Regions from separate parts of the Methylobacterium currus genome, predicted to be linked through region 1. Evidence: predicted binding sites of a transcription regulator. Region 1 holds the regulator's gene; each other region holds the start of a gene.

Region 1 (4,668 bases):
GGCTCCGGTTCGAGCAGGACGGATCGATCGCTGCGGATCGATCGCCGCGCCGGTTGCCCTGCCACGCTCGGCGCGCCATCTCTCCGGCCATGCTCCTCGCCCTGGCCTGGCTCGCGCGCACGCTCGTGCTCGCGCTCATCCTCCTGTTCCTGCTGCCGCTCGCCGCCCACGCCCTGTGGTGGTGGAGCCGCGACGACCTCGCCCCCGACTGGACCACCGCCGACTGGTCGAGCGCCCGGCTCCTGCCCGCCGCCACGGCCGCGCCGGAGGCGAGCGTGCGGATCTACGCTGCCCGGGTCGGACGCTGGCGGGGCATCTTCGCCCATCACACCTGGATCGTCGTCAAGGAGGCGGGCGCGTCGCGCTACACCCGCTACGACGTCGTCGGGTGGGGCCTGCCGGTGCGCAAGGACGCCTACGCGGCCGATGCGCGCTGGTTCGGCAACCCGCCGCAGGTGGTGCTCGCCCTCGACGGCGAGGCGGCGGCGCGGGCCGTGCCGCGCATCCACGCGGCGGTCGCAGCCTATCCGTATGCCAAGGCCGGCAGCTACAGCGCCTGGCCGGGGCCGAACTCCAACACCTTCGTGGCCCACGTGCTGCGGGCGGTGCCGGACCTCGCGGTGGCGCTGCCACCGACGGCCCTCGGCAAGGATTTTTCGGAGCGCCTGATCGCCCGGACGCCGAGCCGCACCGGTTTGCAGCTCTCGGCCCGCGGCTATCTCGGCCTCACCCTCGGCTGGGTCGAGGGGATCGAGGTGAACATCCTCGGCGCGGTGGCGGGACTCGACCTGCGCCGCCCGGCCCTGAAGCTGCCGGGCTGGGGCCGCATCGGCATGGATCCGGCCGGTGCGACCGAGACCCTGATCGCCCCGACGGCGCGGAGCTGAGCGGGATCCTCACGGCCCGGCCGGGCCGCGCACGCCCCCCCGAAACCTGGCCATTCGGCAGCATCAGGTTGCGAGCCGCCGCCGCGAGACCCGGAGCCCCGTGATCAGGCCGGTCTCCCCGCGCCGCTGGTGGCGGATGGTGCGGGAGAGGGGGCGCACCCACGGGTCGCCGGCCTGGCCCACGGCCTGATCGACCATCCGCACGGCGCCGGCATGGTGGCGGCTCACCAGGGCCGAGAAGGCGCTGCGGAGAAGCCCGGGCAGGGCGGCGCGCCAAACCGTGGCGTCTGCGAAGGGCCGGACGAGCATCGTGACGGATCGCTCCTGCGCGAGGTCCTTCCTCACCCCATCCGTGACGGGTCCTGCGCGCCACGACGGCCTACGTTGCGCCTTCGCATCGATGTGCGGATCCGAGGATCATCGGAACGCCGGCCGTGAACCAAACCATGGTGCGGTGCGTTGAGACTGGCCCCGAGGTTCGCACTGCCCCATGTCCAGCTCCCGATTCGTCAAGGCCGACGCGGCCCCTTCCCCGCTTGCCGGCTCGTTCGCCCCGGTCCTCACCGGCGTCTCGCGCGGGCTGCAGGACCTGTTTCCGCCGGTCGAGCTGCCGCTCGCCGCGCGGGAAGCGCATCAGGACGAGCGGGACGCCGTGGCCCCGGTGCTGCGGTCGCGCCCGGTTCCGGAGCCGCGGCTGGCCTGAGAGCCTGTTCGATGGATCTTTCTCCACTTCCATCCCCTCCCGGTCATCCCGGGGCCGCGTAGCGAAAGCCGGGATCCCTCAGCGCTGACGACTCAGGAAGAGGCGGAAGGCTTTCCGCTCGGTCTTGCGCCGTCGGCAGTCATGGATCCGGGCTCTCGCGTTTCGGCGAGCGTCGGGATGACGAGGAGGGTATCGGTTCGGTTGGCCAACTCGAACAGGCTCTCGGATGAGGGCGCAGGTGGGAGAACCAATCGGAGCGAGGCATCCGCTCGGCGTCCGACCCGCGCGGGTCACCGGGCCGGTGAGCAGCCGAAGCGTCGGTTCCGCGCAAGCGACCGCGAAGCTGGCCCTCACGGCTCGTGTGCGAACATCTCGTCGAAGGAATAGCCGGAGCCGCGAACGGTGCGGATCGGGTCGGCGTCGCGGCCGCGGTTGATCGCCTTGCGCAGGCGGCCGATATGCACGTCGACGGTGCGCTCGTCGATATAGACGTCGTGGCCCCAGACCCCGTCGAGAAGCTGCTCGCGCGAGAAGACCCTTCCTGGGCTCTGCATCAGGAATTCGAGCAGCTTGAACTCGGTCGGGCCGAGATGCAGCTCGCGCCCGTCGCGGCGGACGCGGTGGCTGACCCGGTCGAGCTCGATGTCGCCGGCGACCAGGAGGTCGGCGACGTGGGCGGGCTTGGACCGGCGCAGGAGCGCCCGCACCCGCGCCAGAAGCTCGGGCACCGAGAACGGCTTGACGATGTAGTCGTCGGCGCCGGTGGCCAGGCCCCGCACCCGGTCGCCCTCCTCGCCCCGCGCCGTCAGCATGATGACCGGCAGCCGCTCGGTCTCGCGGCGGGCGCGGATGCGCCGGCACAATTCGATGCCGGACAGGCCCGGCATCATCCAGTCGAGGAGGACGAGGTCGGGCACCTGCTCGCGCAGGCGGATATCCGCCTCGTCGCCCCGGGCGACGGCGTCGACCTCGAAGCCCTCGGCCTCGAGGTTGTAGCGCAGGAGGAGGGTCAGCGCCTCCTCGTCCTCGACGATCAGGATACGGGTACTCATGCGGGGCACTTCGGGCAGGGGGCCGGAGGGTGGCCCGGGCCGGGGTCGAGCCCGGGCGCGGGCCGACCCGTCAGGCCTCCGGCTGGGGATCGAGGGTGGCGAAGCTCGAGCCGTCGTTCTTGGGACGGTCGGTCGGCAGCGTCTCGCCGGTGGCGAGATAGTGGATGGTCTCGGCGATGTTGGTGGTGTGGTCGCCGATGCGCTCGACGTTCTTGGCGCAGAACAGGAGGTGCGTGCAGAACGTGATGTTGCGCGGATCCTCCATCATGTAGGTCAGGAGCTCGCGGAACAGCGAGGTGTAGAGCGCGTCGATGCCGCCGTCCCGGGCCCAGACGTCGAGGGCGGCGACGGTGTCCTGGGTGGCGTAGGCGTCGAGCACGTCCTTGAGCTGGCCCTGGACCAGCTCGTTCATGTGCTCCACGCCGACGACGACTTTCTGCAGCTGGACCTGGTCGGCGATGGCGACGACGCGCTTGGCGACGTTCTTGGCGAGGTCGCCGATGCGCTCGAGATCGCCCGAGACGCGGATCGCCGAGATCGTCTCGCGCAGGTCCACCGCCATCGGCTGGCGCTTGGCGATGAGGAGGATGGCCTTCTCCTCGATCTCGCGCTGCAGCCCGTCGAGGCGCTGGTCGACGGCGATCACCGCCTGGGCGAGGGCGGCGTCGCGGCGCAGGAGCGCCTGGCCGGAATCGGCCACCATCTTCTCGGCGATGCCGCCCATCTCGGCGATGCTGCGCCGCAGGTTCTGCAGCTCCTGATCGTAGGAGGTGACGATGTGGCTCGACATGAGGGGTGACTCCCCGCGATGAGGTGGAGCTTACGGTCAGCACCGGCCCGGGCCGGGCCGGCGCAACGAGGCGTCGGGTCTCAGCCGAACCGGCCGGTGATGTAGTCCTGAGTCTGGCGCTTCGACGGGTTCATGAACAGCCGGTTGGTCGGCCCGAACTCGATCAGCTCGCCGAGATACATGAAGGCGGTGAACTGCGAGATGCGCGCCGCCTGCTGCATGTTGTGGGTGACGATGGCGATGGTGAACTCGGTCCGCAGCTGCTCGATCAGCTCCTCGATGCGGCCGGTCGAGATCGGGTCGAGGGCCGAGGTCGGCTCGTCGAACAGGATCACTTCCGGGCGCTGCGCCACCGTGCGGGCGATGCAGAGGCGCTGCTGCTGGCCGCCGGACAGGCCCATGCCGGACTGCTTGAGCTTGTCCTTCACCTCGTCCCACAGCGCGCCCTTGCGCAGGGCCTCCTCGACGCGGTTGTCGAGGTCGGCCTTGCCGAGGCGCTCGTAGAGCCGGATGCCGAACGCGATGTTGTCGTAGATCGACATCGGGAACGGGGTCGGCTTCTGGAACACCATGCCGACCCGGGCGCGCAGCTCGTTGAGGTCGATCGACGGATCCAGGATGTTGCGGCCGTCGAGCAGGATCTGCCCCTCGGCGCGCTGGTCCGGATAGAGGCTGTAGATGCGGTTGAAGGTCCGCAGCAGGGTAGACTTGCCGCAGCCCGACGGCCCGATCAGCGCCGTGACCTGGCGGTCGAGGAAGTTGAGGTTGATGTTCTTCAACCCCTTGAAGTCGCCGTAGTAGAAGCTCAGGTCCTTGACGGCGAGGCGGATCGGGGCGGACTCGTCGGCCGTGCTCTGGCCCACGACCGGCACGGCGGTGGCGGTGGCGCTCATCGGGTTGTCTCCAAGCAGGGTATGACGGTCAGCGCCCCTTCGGGCCGCTCAGGACGAGGCGGGCCACGATCGACAGGCCCAGGATGGTGACGGTGATGAGGAGCGCGCCGGCCCAGGCCAGCTGGCGCCAGTTCTCGTAAGGAGACAACGCGAACTGGTAGATCATCACCGGCAGGTTCGCGACGCCGCCCATCAGGTTGGGGCTGAACCAGGAATTGTTGTTGAGCGCGGTGAAGAGCAGCGGCGCGGTCTCGCCGGCGATGCGGGCGAGCGCGAGGAGCACGCCGGTGACGATGCCGGACTGCGCCGCCCGCCAGGTGACGCTGCGGATCACGATCGACAA
Region 2 (4,668 bases), 300 kb from region 1:
CGGCCGTGGCGGCGGCAAGCGGGTTCTGGACGCTGGCGAGGCGGAACAGGCCGGCGCTCTGCCGCGGCCCGAGGCCGAGATTGTAGGCCACCCGCACCGAGGGGACGATGCCGCCGAACCCCGTATAGGCGAGCTCGGCGCCGAAGCGGGCGGTGGTCTGGAGCACCGTAATCCCGCCATACGCCACGTTGTTGCCCGCAGCCCCCGTCTCGGTGAAGCCGCTGACGCGCGCCGAGTAGTGGCTCAGGCCCGCGAAGGGCATCAGGCGGAACGCGTCGCGGTCGAGGATCAGGCCGGTCTCGCCGTCCAGCGCCAGCGCGGTGGCGGAGGTCTTGGCGTCGGCCGTCAGGCCGTAGGCGGCCGGACGGCGCAGACCGGAGAGGTCGATGATCGGCGCGCCGCCGACGATGCCCTGCGCGTAGAAGGTCGGGCCGTAATAGCCGCCATAGGCCGCGACCGTGAAGGCGCTCTGGTCCTGGCGGAAGCCCTGCGGCCGCGAGAGCGAGCCGCCGCCCCCGCCGACCGCGAGGCCGGCCCGCCACGGGCCGGTGAGCGGCAGGTCGAAGCCGGCCGAGCCTTGCGCGATGGTGCGGTCGAGGGACAGGCCGCCGTTGCGCGGCTGGTCGGCGAAGACGACATCGCCCCCGACCCAGAGCGCCGGGCCGGACGTGCCCCAGGCTCCCTGGCTGGCCAAGCCGGCGCTGCGGCGCAGCGCCGAGAGGTGGTCCTGCATGCTGCGGGTCGCGGACGCCGCGACGCCGACGGCGCCGGCGCCGAGACCCTGCAGCACCGTCGGCGCCGTCGCCTTCATCACGGCGAGCGAGAGCGGATCGACGTAGGTCGGCAGGGTCAGCCGGTAGGCGAGCAGGATGTTGTCGTTGTTGATGCCGGCATCGTAGGGCTGGCCGTTGATGGCGCCCTGGCGGGTCAGGAAGTCGTTGTCGTTGCCGACGAGCAGGAAGTAGTCGTTGGGCGCCCGCTCGCTCAGGACCGGCACGAGGCCCATCGCCTCGATCTTCTCCGGCAGGGTGGTCTGGCTCGCCGGGTTGGTGGTGAGGTTCATCCCGAAGCGGTTGAGCTGCACCGGGTTGAGGATGTCGACGACCTCGGTGGTCTTTACCGGGGTGAGGCCAGCCCGCAACGTGCCGTTCGGCGAGATCGGCGTCGTGCCGTCATAGGGGCCGCCGGCGATGTTGGTGGCCCCTGCCGTGTCGACGAGGAGCACGCTCTTGTAGACGATCGGCGTGGTGTTGCCGGTGCCGAGCCCGTTCGAATCGCGCGACAGGACCAGGAACTGGGTGTCGTTGAGCGCCAGCATCTCGCTCTGGGCCGCGGTGCGGTTCGGCGCCCCGCCATTGCCGTTCTGGTTGTAGACCGGCAGCTGCAGCACGTATTCGCGGCTCGGGGCCGAGGGGGTCGGGCTGCCGGAAACGTCGTAGTAGAGGATGCGGGTATTGGCCCGCTGCTGCTGGTTCGGGCCGGAATCCTGGAGCGTCGCGCTCTGCAGGATGGCGACGAGGCCGCGCCCGTCCGGCGTCAGCGCCAGCGCCTCGAGGCCCTGGTTGTTGCGCCGGCCCGTATCGGGCGGGGTGAGCGAGTTGAAGTTGAGCTGGCCGTTCGTCACCGGCTGGAGCGCCGCCGGGATGCCGATCAGGCCCTGCAGCTGGCCGCTGCGGTTGAAGTAGTAGATGTTCGGGCCGTACTCATCGCTGACGTAGAACGAGCCGTCGAGGCGCCGGGCCAGGCCCTCGGCATCGAGGCTGATCCGCCCGGCGCTCGGGCCGGCGGCGGCCGACGGCAGCACGGCGCCGAGCTGGCGGGTGGTGCCGGCCGCCGGATCGAGGCCGCTGAAGCGCTGGCCCTTGGCGTCGGTGAGCACGATGCCGCCATCCGGCGTCAGGGTGATCTGGCTCTGCGAACTCGTCGCCTGCGGCAGGGCGGCGGCGCCGGTATAGGGCGTGAAGCGCAAGGTGAACCGGTTGAGCCGGCCCGCATAATCGCTGAACAGGCCGCCGTCCGGGTTGTTGTAGCCGCGGTCGGGCAGCGTGTAGAGCGTGCCCGCATAGGTGTCGCCGGTGCGCCGCCAGGTCGCGAGGTCGACGGCGAGCGACGAGAACGAGCCGAGGGAATCGCCGAGGAAGTCCCGGGTGGTGGCCGGCAGCCGGGCGACGCCCTGGAGACCCTGGTTGACGAGGGTGGTGCCGCCGGCATTCACCGAGACGGGACCGTCGATGGGCTGCAGGTTCGGCACCCGCGCCTCGATCGACTGGCCTTGCGCGAGGCCCGCGCCCGCGATCAGGCTGCCCGCCGCGAGAGCGGCGCGGATGGAGATGGTGGTCACGATTCGCCCCCGAGCTGACTTCGCGGCAGCGATGGGGCGGGTCGGTGACAGTCGCGTGACGGAGTGTGGCCGATCGGCACCGAACGGAACCCGGTGCGGCGTGCGGGCCACGGTTGCGCCGACGGCCTCGCCCTGCGCGGCCGGCCGTGGCAGAAGCCTCCCGCGAGGCGGTCGCCTCGCCCGATCAACGGAGGCGACGGACCGGTGAGCTACCTGGTGGTCTTTCTCGGCGCCGGCCTCGGCGGGGCGCTGCGCCACGGCGTCAATCTCTGGGCGGCGCGGGCGGGCAGCAGCTTCCCGTTCGGCACGATGCTGATCAACATCGCCGGCTCGGTCATGATGGGGGTGCTCACCGGCTGGTTCGCCGCCCGGGGCGGGGGGCCGCAGGCCCTGCGGCTCTTCCTCACCACCGGCATCCTCGGCGGCTTCACCACCTTCTCGACCTTCTCGCTCGAGGCCTTCCTGCTCTGGGAGCGTGGCGCGCACGCGGCGGCGCTGGCCTATGTCGCGGTCTCGGTGGCGGCCGGCATCGCGGGCGTCGCGGTGAGCCTCCTGGTGCTGCGCCAGCTCGCGTGAGGCGGGCGCCGTCGCATCCTGCGCGGGTTGACAAGCGGGGGGATCGCAGGCGGAGTCCTTCCCAAGATGAGCGACACCGTCCCCCGTCCAGAGGCCGAGAAGCCCCGCATCGCCATCACCTACTGCACCCAGTGCAACTGGCTGCTGCGGGCCGGCTGGATGGCGCAGGAGCTGCTCTCCACGTTCCGCGACGCCCTCGGAGAGGTGGCGCTGATCCCCGGGACCGGCGGCGCCTTCGCGATCACCTGCGGCGATGCCCTGATCTGGGAGCGCAAGCGCGACGGGGGATTTCCCGACATCAAGACCCTCAAACAGCGGGTGCGTGACCGGATCGAGCCCGGCCGCGACCTCGGCCACATCGACAGGGCCTGACGCCTTGACCATGCCGCGCCGCCCGCGCGCCGCCAGGGCCTCCAGGACAGAGTCATGAGGACCACGCCATGATCCGCCGCCGGCTCAACGCCCTGCGGCGGGACGGGCTGTCGACGCAGGTCTACCTCGTCGCCCTGGCGATCGCCCTGATCGGGCCGGGCCTGATCTTCACCGCCGTGCTGCTCGGCCGCTACGCCGCCCTGGAGCGGGTCCGCTTCCAGCAGGATGCCCGCGAGAGCGTGCGCGGCATCGCGCTCAGCATCGACCGGGACATGGCCGGGCTGGTCTCGGTGCTGCAGACCCTCTCGGCCTCGCCGCGCTTGCGTCAGGCCGGATTTGGTCAGGACACCCTCGGCGGGTTCGAGACCCAGGCCCGGGCCGTGACGGAGACGACGGGCCTTCGCCTCTCGCTGCGCCGGCGGGACGGGACCCAGCTCGTCAACACCGCCCTGCCCCCCGGCGCGCCGCTGCCGCAGGACCCGCATCCCGAGGATGCCGCGGTGCTGGCGACGAAGCAGCCGGTGATCGGCGGCGTCCGCGCCGGCGCGCCCGGGCAGCCGCCGACCTACGACGTGGCGGTGCCGGTGACGATCGACGGGGCGCCGGCCTACGTGCTCAGCGTCACGGTGCCGGTGGACCGGCTTCACCAGATCCTGGTCCAGGACCTCGCGCCGGGCTGGACCACCGCGGTCGTCGACCGCAGCGGCCTCCTGCTCGCCCGCTCGGAGGACCATGCCAGCCTCGCCGGCCAGCCGATGCAGGCGGCGTTGCGCGGCCACCCGACCGGCGCCGCGGACATCTGGGAGGGGATCGACCGGCGCCGGCGGCCGGTCCTCTACGTCGAGACCACCGCGAAGGCGGCGGGCTGGACCGTGGGCGCCAGCATCCCCCGGCAGCAGGTCGAGGCGCCCCTGCGCACCTGGGTCCTGGCCTTCGGGGGGTTCGGGCTCCTGGCGCTGGCGGTGTCGTCGGCGCTCGCGGTGACGCTGTGGGCGCGGGTCGCCGAGCCCCTGCGCCAGCTCGCCGCGGCGGGCGGGGCGCTCGCCGCCGGCCAGCCGGTGCCGCGGGTCTCGACGCCGATCCGCGAGATCCGCCAGCTCGCCGACACCCTGGCCGACGCCTCGCAGAGCCTGCGCCGGCGCATCGCCGAGCGCGACCAGGCGCTGGCCGAGCAGAGCCGCAGCCTCGCCGCCCTGCGCGAGAGCGAGGCGCGCTTCCGCCACATGGCCGATTCCGCCCCGGCCCTGATCTGGATGACCGACGACGCGGGCGAGGTCGTCTTCGTCAACCTCCACTACGACTACCTGTTCGGCCGCTCGACCGAGACGCTGAGCGGGGGCCGCTGGCGCGAGATCGTCCATCCGGACGACCTGCCCGGC
Region 3 (4,668 bases), 2.0 Mb from region 1:
CGACATACGCCGCTTCGCCGACGGCTTCGTGCCGGAGGGCGTGGCCCGGCGCTCGCCCGACGTGTCGCCGCTCTATGCCGACCTCGCCGGCCTGCCCCCGGCCCTGTTCTCGGTCGGCACCCGCGATCCCCTCCTCGACGACACGCTGTTCATGTCGATGCGCTGGGCGGCGGCCAACAATGGCGGCTACACGTCGGTCTATACCGGCGGCTGCCACGTGTTCATCCGCTACAACCTCGCCATGACCCAGCGGGCCCTGGAGCTGATCGAGCGCTTCCTGATGGCCTTGGCGTGAGGAACCGGGCGTGAGGAACCGGGCGTGAGGAAATCGGCGTGAGGCACGGCCGTTCGGCCGCGACCGCCTACGCGCTTCTCGCCTTCGCGACCCTGCTCTGGGCCGGCAACGCGGTGGCGAGCAAGGTCGCCGTCGGCCTCGTCTCGCCGCAGGCCCTGGTCGCCTTGCGCTGGTCGATCGCCCTCACGGCGATCGCGCTCCTGGCCGGGCGCGAGACATGGGCGCACCGTCGCGCCCTGCTGGCGCATTGGCCGCTGATCCTGCTGATGGGCGGCTTCGGCTATACCGGCTTCAACGCGCTGGCCTACGAGGCGGGGGCGCTGACGAGCGCCGTGAACCTGTCCTTGATCGAGGGCACGATCCCGGTCCTGGTGCTGCTCCTGAACTTCCTCGTCCGCGGCGTCGCGGTGCGGGGCGGCCAGTTCCTCGGCGCCGCCATCACGCTCGCCGGGGTGGTGCTGGTGGCGAGCCACGGCGACCTCGCGCGGCTGCGCGCCCTCGACGTCAACCGCGGCGACCTCCTGGTGCTGCTGGCCTGCCTGTTCTACGCCGGCTACACGGTCGCCCTGCCCCTGCGGCCGGCGGTGCCGGCCCTGGCCTTCTTCGCCGCCATGGCGGTGGCGGCCTGGGCGACCTCGCTGCCGCTGCTCGCCGGCGAGTGGGCGGCCGGCCGCATCCTCTGGCCCGGCGCCGCCGGCTGGGCGCTGATCGCCTTCACGGCGCTCGGGCCGTCGCTGGTGGCGCAGCTCGCCTATATGCGCGGGGTCGAAACGATCGGCCCGAACCGCGCCGGCCTGTTCAACAACCTGGTGCCGGCCTTCGGGGCGATCCTGGCGGTGGGTCTGGTGGGCGAGCCCTTCGGCCTCGTCGAGGCCTCGGCCCTCGCCCTCGTGCTCGGCGGCATCGCGGTGGCGGAGCTGTCCGGGCGCCGCAAGCTCGGCTGAGCCTCACCCCCTCTGCCCGCCGAGCCCGAGCCGGCGGATCAACAGGAAGGCCGCCGCGGCGGACAGGACGGCGATTCCGATCGCCGCCGTCGAGCCGTCCTCCCAGTCGGCGAAGGGCAGGTTCTTGGTGTTCATGCCGAACAGGCCGGTGACCAGGGTCGGCGGCAGGAACAACGCGGTCAGGATCGACAGGGTGTGGAGCTGGCGGTTCGACTGGCGGGCGAGCAGGCCGGAGAGCTCTTCCTGCAGGAGCCGGCTGCGCTCGGCCAGCACCACCATGTCGCGGTCCAGCGCGTCGAGGCGCTGGGCGATGCGCGCGGCGGCCTCCAGGGTCTCCTCCGGCAGGTCCTCGCCATCCTCCTCCAGGCGGTGGAACACCGCCCGCAGGCCGTTGAGCTGGCGGTGCAGCCGCACGGCGTCGCGGCGGATCGGCCCGAGCTGGCGGGTCTCCGCGCGGATGCGCTCGTCGAGGATGTGGTCCTCGATCCCGTCGAGGCGCTCGGACAGGATCGCGCCCCGGGCGCCGATCGCCGCGGCGACCCGGTCGATCAGCGTCTCGAGCAGTGCCACCGGCCCTGGCAGCGCCCTCCCCTCGGCGATCGCCTCGCGCACCGCATCGGGCCCGACGATCGGGTGCCGGCGCCCGCTGACGAGGTAGTTCGGCCCGAGCACGAAATGCAGCCGCCCGGCGGCGTCGGGCAGGCGCTCCGGTACGGCAGGCGCCTCGGCGTCGCGGGCGAGGTCGGCGTCCCGGGTGAGATCGGCGATGACGCCGCCGACCTGTCCGTCCTCGACGGTGACCCGCTGGTGCGGATCGCTGGCGAAGGCCGCCGCCGCGAGGTCGGGCGGGCCGAACCGCCCCTCCGCCACCAGGGCCGGCACCCTCGCGTCGTTGAGGTTGACGTGGAGCCAGACGAAGCCCTCGCCGAAGCGGCCCAACGCCGGAATCTCCTCGCCGGGCCCGACCAGCCGCCCGCGCCCGGCCGCGTCGAACCGCATCGCCCAGATCAGGCCCGGCAGGGCGGGTTCGTCGCTGAGGAGGGGGGGCATCGGGCGTCCTTCGCGTCCCCGCTTGTCCAAACGGGGAACGACCGGGACGCCGCCGCACCCGGTCGCCGTCGCTAGGGGCCGGTTACGACGGTTCGATGACGCTTTGGCGCTATGCCACCCTCCGGGGCCTACGCCTCCATCGCCTCCAGCTCGGCGATCATCCCCTCGATCATCGACAGGCCGATCTGCCAGAAGGCCGGGTCGCGGGCGTCCAGCCCGAACGGCGCCAGCAACTCGCCATAGGGCTTGCTGCCGCCGGCCGAGAGCAGCGCGAAGTAGCGCTCGACGAAGGCTTCCTCTGCCGCCTTGTCGCCGCTCGCCCGCTGGTAGACGCCGTAGAGCGAGTTCACCAGGCAGTCGCCGAAGGCGTAGGCGTAGACGTAGAACGGCGAGTGGATGAAGTGCGGGATATAGGCCCAGTACGGCTCGTAGCCCTCGTCGAGGCGGATCGCCGGCCCCAAGCTCTCTGCCTGCACCGACATCCACAGGGCGTTGACCTTGTCGGCGGTCAGCTCGCCCTCGCGGCGGGCGAGGTGGACCTTGCGTTCGAAGGCGTAGAACGCGATCTGGCGCACCACCGTGTTGATCATGTCCTCGACCTTGGCAGCCAGCATCGCCCGGCGCTGCACCGGGTCGGTAGTGGCCTCCAGCACGCGGCGGAAGGTCAGCATCTCGCCGAACACGCTGGCGGTCTCGGCCAGCGTCAGCGGCGTCGGCGCCATCAGCGCGCCGTTCGGCGCCGCCAGCACCTGGTGCACGCCGTGGCCGAGCTCGTGGGCGAGCGTCATCACGTCCCGCGGCTTGCCCTGGTAGTTCACGAGCACGAAGGGATGGGCCGAGGGCACGGTCGGGTGCGCGAAGGCGCCCGGCGCCTTGCCGGGCCGCACCGGCGCGTCGATCCAGCTGCCGTCGAAGAAGCGCCGGGCGATCTCGGCCATCTTCGGCGAGAAGGCGCCGTAGGCGGACAGCACGGTCTCGCGCGCCTCGGCCCAGGGGATCGTGCGCTGCTCGACCTTCGGCAGCGGCGCGTTGCGGTCCCAATAGGCCAGGTCGTCCCGGCCGAACCACCGCGCCTTCAGCTTGTAGTAGCGGTGCGACAGGCGCGGATAGGCCGCCTGCACGGCGGCGACCAGGGCCTCGACGGTGTCGCGCTCGACGCGGTTGGCGAGGTGGCGGGCATCCGCCACGTCGGTGAAGCCGCGCCAGCGGTCGGAGATCTCCTTGTCCTTGGCGAGCGTGTTGGTGATCAGCGTGAACACCCGCAGGTTCGCCCGGAATACGGTGCTGAGCGCCCCGGCGGCGTCCCGGCGCAATGTCTCGTCGGGATCCTGGAGCTTGTTGAGCGTCGGCTCCAGCGTCAGCTCCTCGCCGCGCAGGGGGAAACGGAGGGACGCGATGGTCTCGTCGAACAGCCGGTTCCAGGCCGCGCGCCCGGTCACCGACTTCTCGAGGAAGAGCTTCTCCGCCTCGTCGCTCAGCTGGTGCGGCTTCTCGCGGCGAATATCCTCGAGCCAGGGGCGGTAGCGCGCGAGCGGCGGGTGGGCCGCGGCCGCGTCGATCAGCGCATCCTCGATCCGGTTGAGCTCGAGGGTGAAGAACAGGAGGTCGCTGGCCGCATTCGTCAGCCGCTCCTGGGTGTCGCCGTAGAACTTCGCCCTCGCCGGGTCGGTGGTGTCGCCCGAATAGACGAGGCCCGCATAGGACATCAGCCGGCCGAGCCGGTCCTCGATCGCCTCGTAGGCGGCGACGGCGGTGCCGAGACCGTCGGACGCGCCCTCGCCGGACACCAGGTCCCTGACGCGGCCGCGATAGCTGTCGGCGAAGCCCCGGCACTCGGACTCGGCTGTCGCAAGGTCGTCGGCGAAGGCCGGGTCGTCGAGGCCGGCATAAAGGTCGGACAGGTCCCATTCCGGCAGCGGCCCGAGATCGACGGCGCGGGCCGTGGCCTGGGCGGTGCTCAGGGCGCTGTCCGACGGCGCGGCGGCACTCAGCGGCATGGACGATATTCCTTTTAGGCCAGACGATCGCTGGCGAACCATCTCTGGCAGACGATGCCGAGGACATATCGGCCGCCGCCGGCCCGCGATCAACCGAGCCCGCGGCGATTGCCGCGCGAGGCGCCCCGCCGCCGGTAACCTCTCGTTGGCGTTAAGAGCCACTTTACGCTTGTGACGCAGCATACGGCTCGAAACGAAACAGCCGCGTGATTCGCCGGGAGCCCGCTCGCCGGGGCCGGGCGCCGCGACGGCTTTCAGGGCGGTGCTCCCCGGCGCCGGTCCTCCGAGGAGAACAGATGACCACCACGGTCCTCATCGTCGACGACGATCCCGTGCAGCGCCGGCTGGCGGAGGCCATGGTGCGGCGCCTCGGATACGAGGC

Evidence for each region. Region 1 encodes PhoB, which activates phosphate uptake and scavenging genes when phosphate is short. Its sites were predicted from a motif close to TGTCATNNANCTGTCAT; they were not measured.
Region 2: a site for PhoB is predicted at 2,386-2,402, ahead of DA075_RS12110 (esterase-like activity of phytase family protein). Genes of this name have one in related genera too.
Region 3: a site for PhoB is predicted at 2,374-2,390, ahead of DA075_RS03680 (CorA family divalent cation transporter). Genes of this name have one in related genera too.

The regions. Positions count from the first base shown of each region.
Region 1 covers NZ_CP028843.1:2,846,411-2,851,078, reverse strand. Annotated here, with positions in the region: gene DA075_RS13320 (DUF3750 domain-containing protein) at 90-887, shown strand; gene DA075_RS13315 (DUF305 domain-containing protein) at 951-1,196, opposite strand; gene DA075_RS13310 (hypothetical protein) at 1,378-1,590, shown strand; gene phoB (phosphate regulon transcriptional regulator PhoB) at 1,941-2,642, opposite strand; gene phoU (phosphate signaling complex protein PhoU) at 2,713-3,432, opposite strand; gene pstB (phosphate ABC transporter ATP-binding protein PstB) at 3,513-4,325, opposite strand; gene pstA (phosphate ABC transporter permease PstA) at 4,354-4,668, opposite strand, start outside.
Region 2 covers NZ_CP028843.1:2,550,276-2,554,943, forward strand. Annotated here, with positions in the region: gene DA075_RS12110 (esterase-like activity of phytase family protein) at 1-2,341, opposite strand, end outside; gene crcB (fluoride efflux transporter CrcB) at 2,546-2,917, shown strand; gene DA075_RS12120 (Rdx family protein) at 2,984-3,289, shown strand; gene DA075_RS12125 (sensor histidine kinase) at 3,358-4,668, shown strand, end outside.
Region 3 covers NZ_CP028843.1:804,717-809,384, reverse strand. Annotated here, with positions in the region: gene DA075_RS03690 (alpha/beta hydrolase) at 1-295, shown strand, start outside; gene DA075_RS03685 (DMT family transporter) at 328-1,239, shown strand; gene DA075_RS03680 (CorA family divalent cation transporter) at 1,243-2,289, opposite strand; gene DA075_RS03675 (M3 family oligoendopeptidase) at 2,418-4,286, opposite strand; gene DA075_RS03670 (sigma-54-dependent transcriptional regulator) at 4,583-4,668, shown strand, end outside.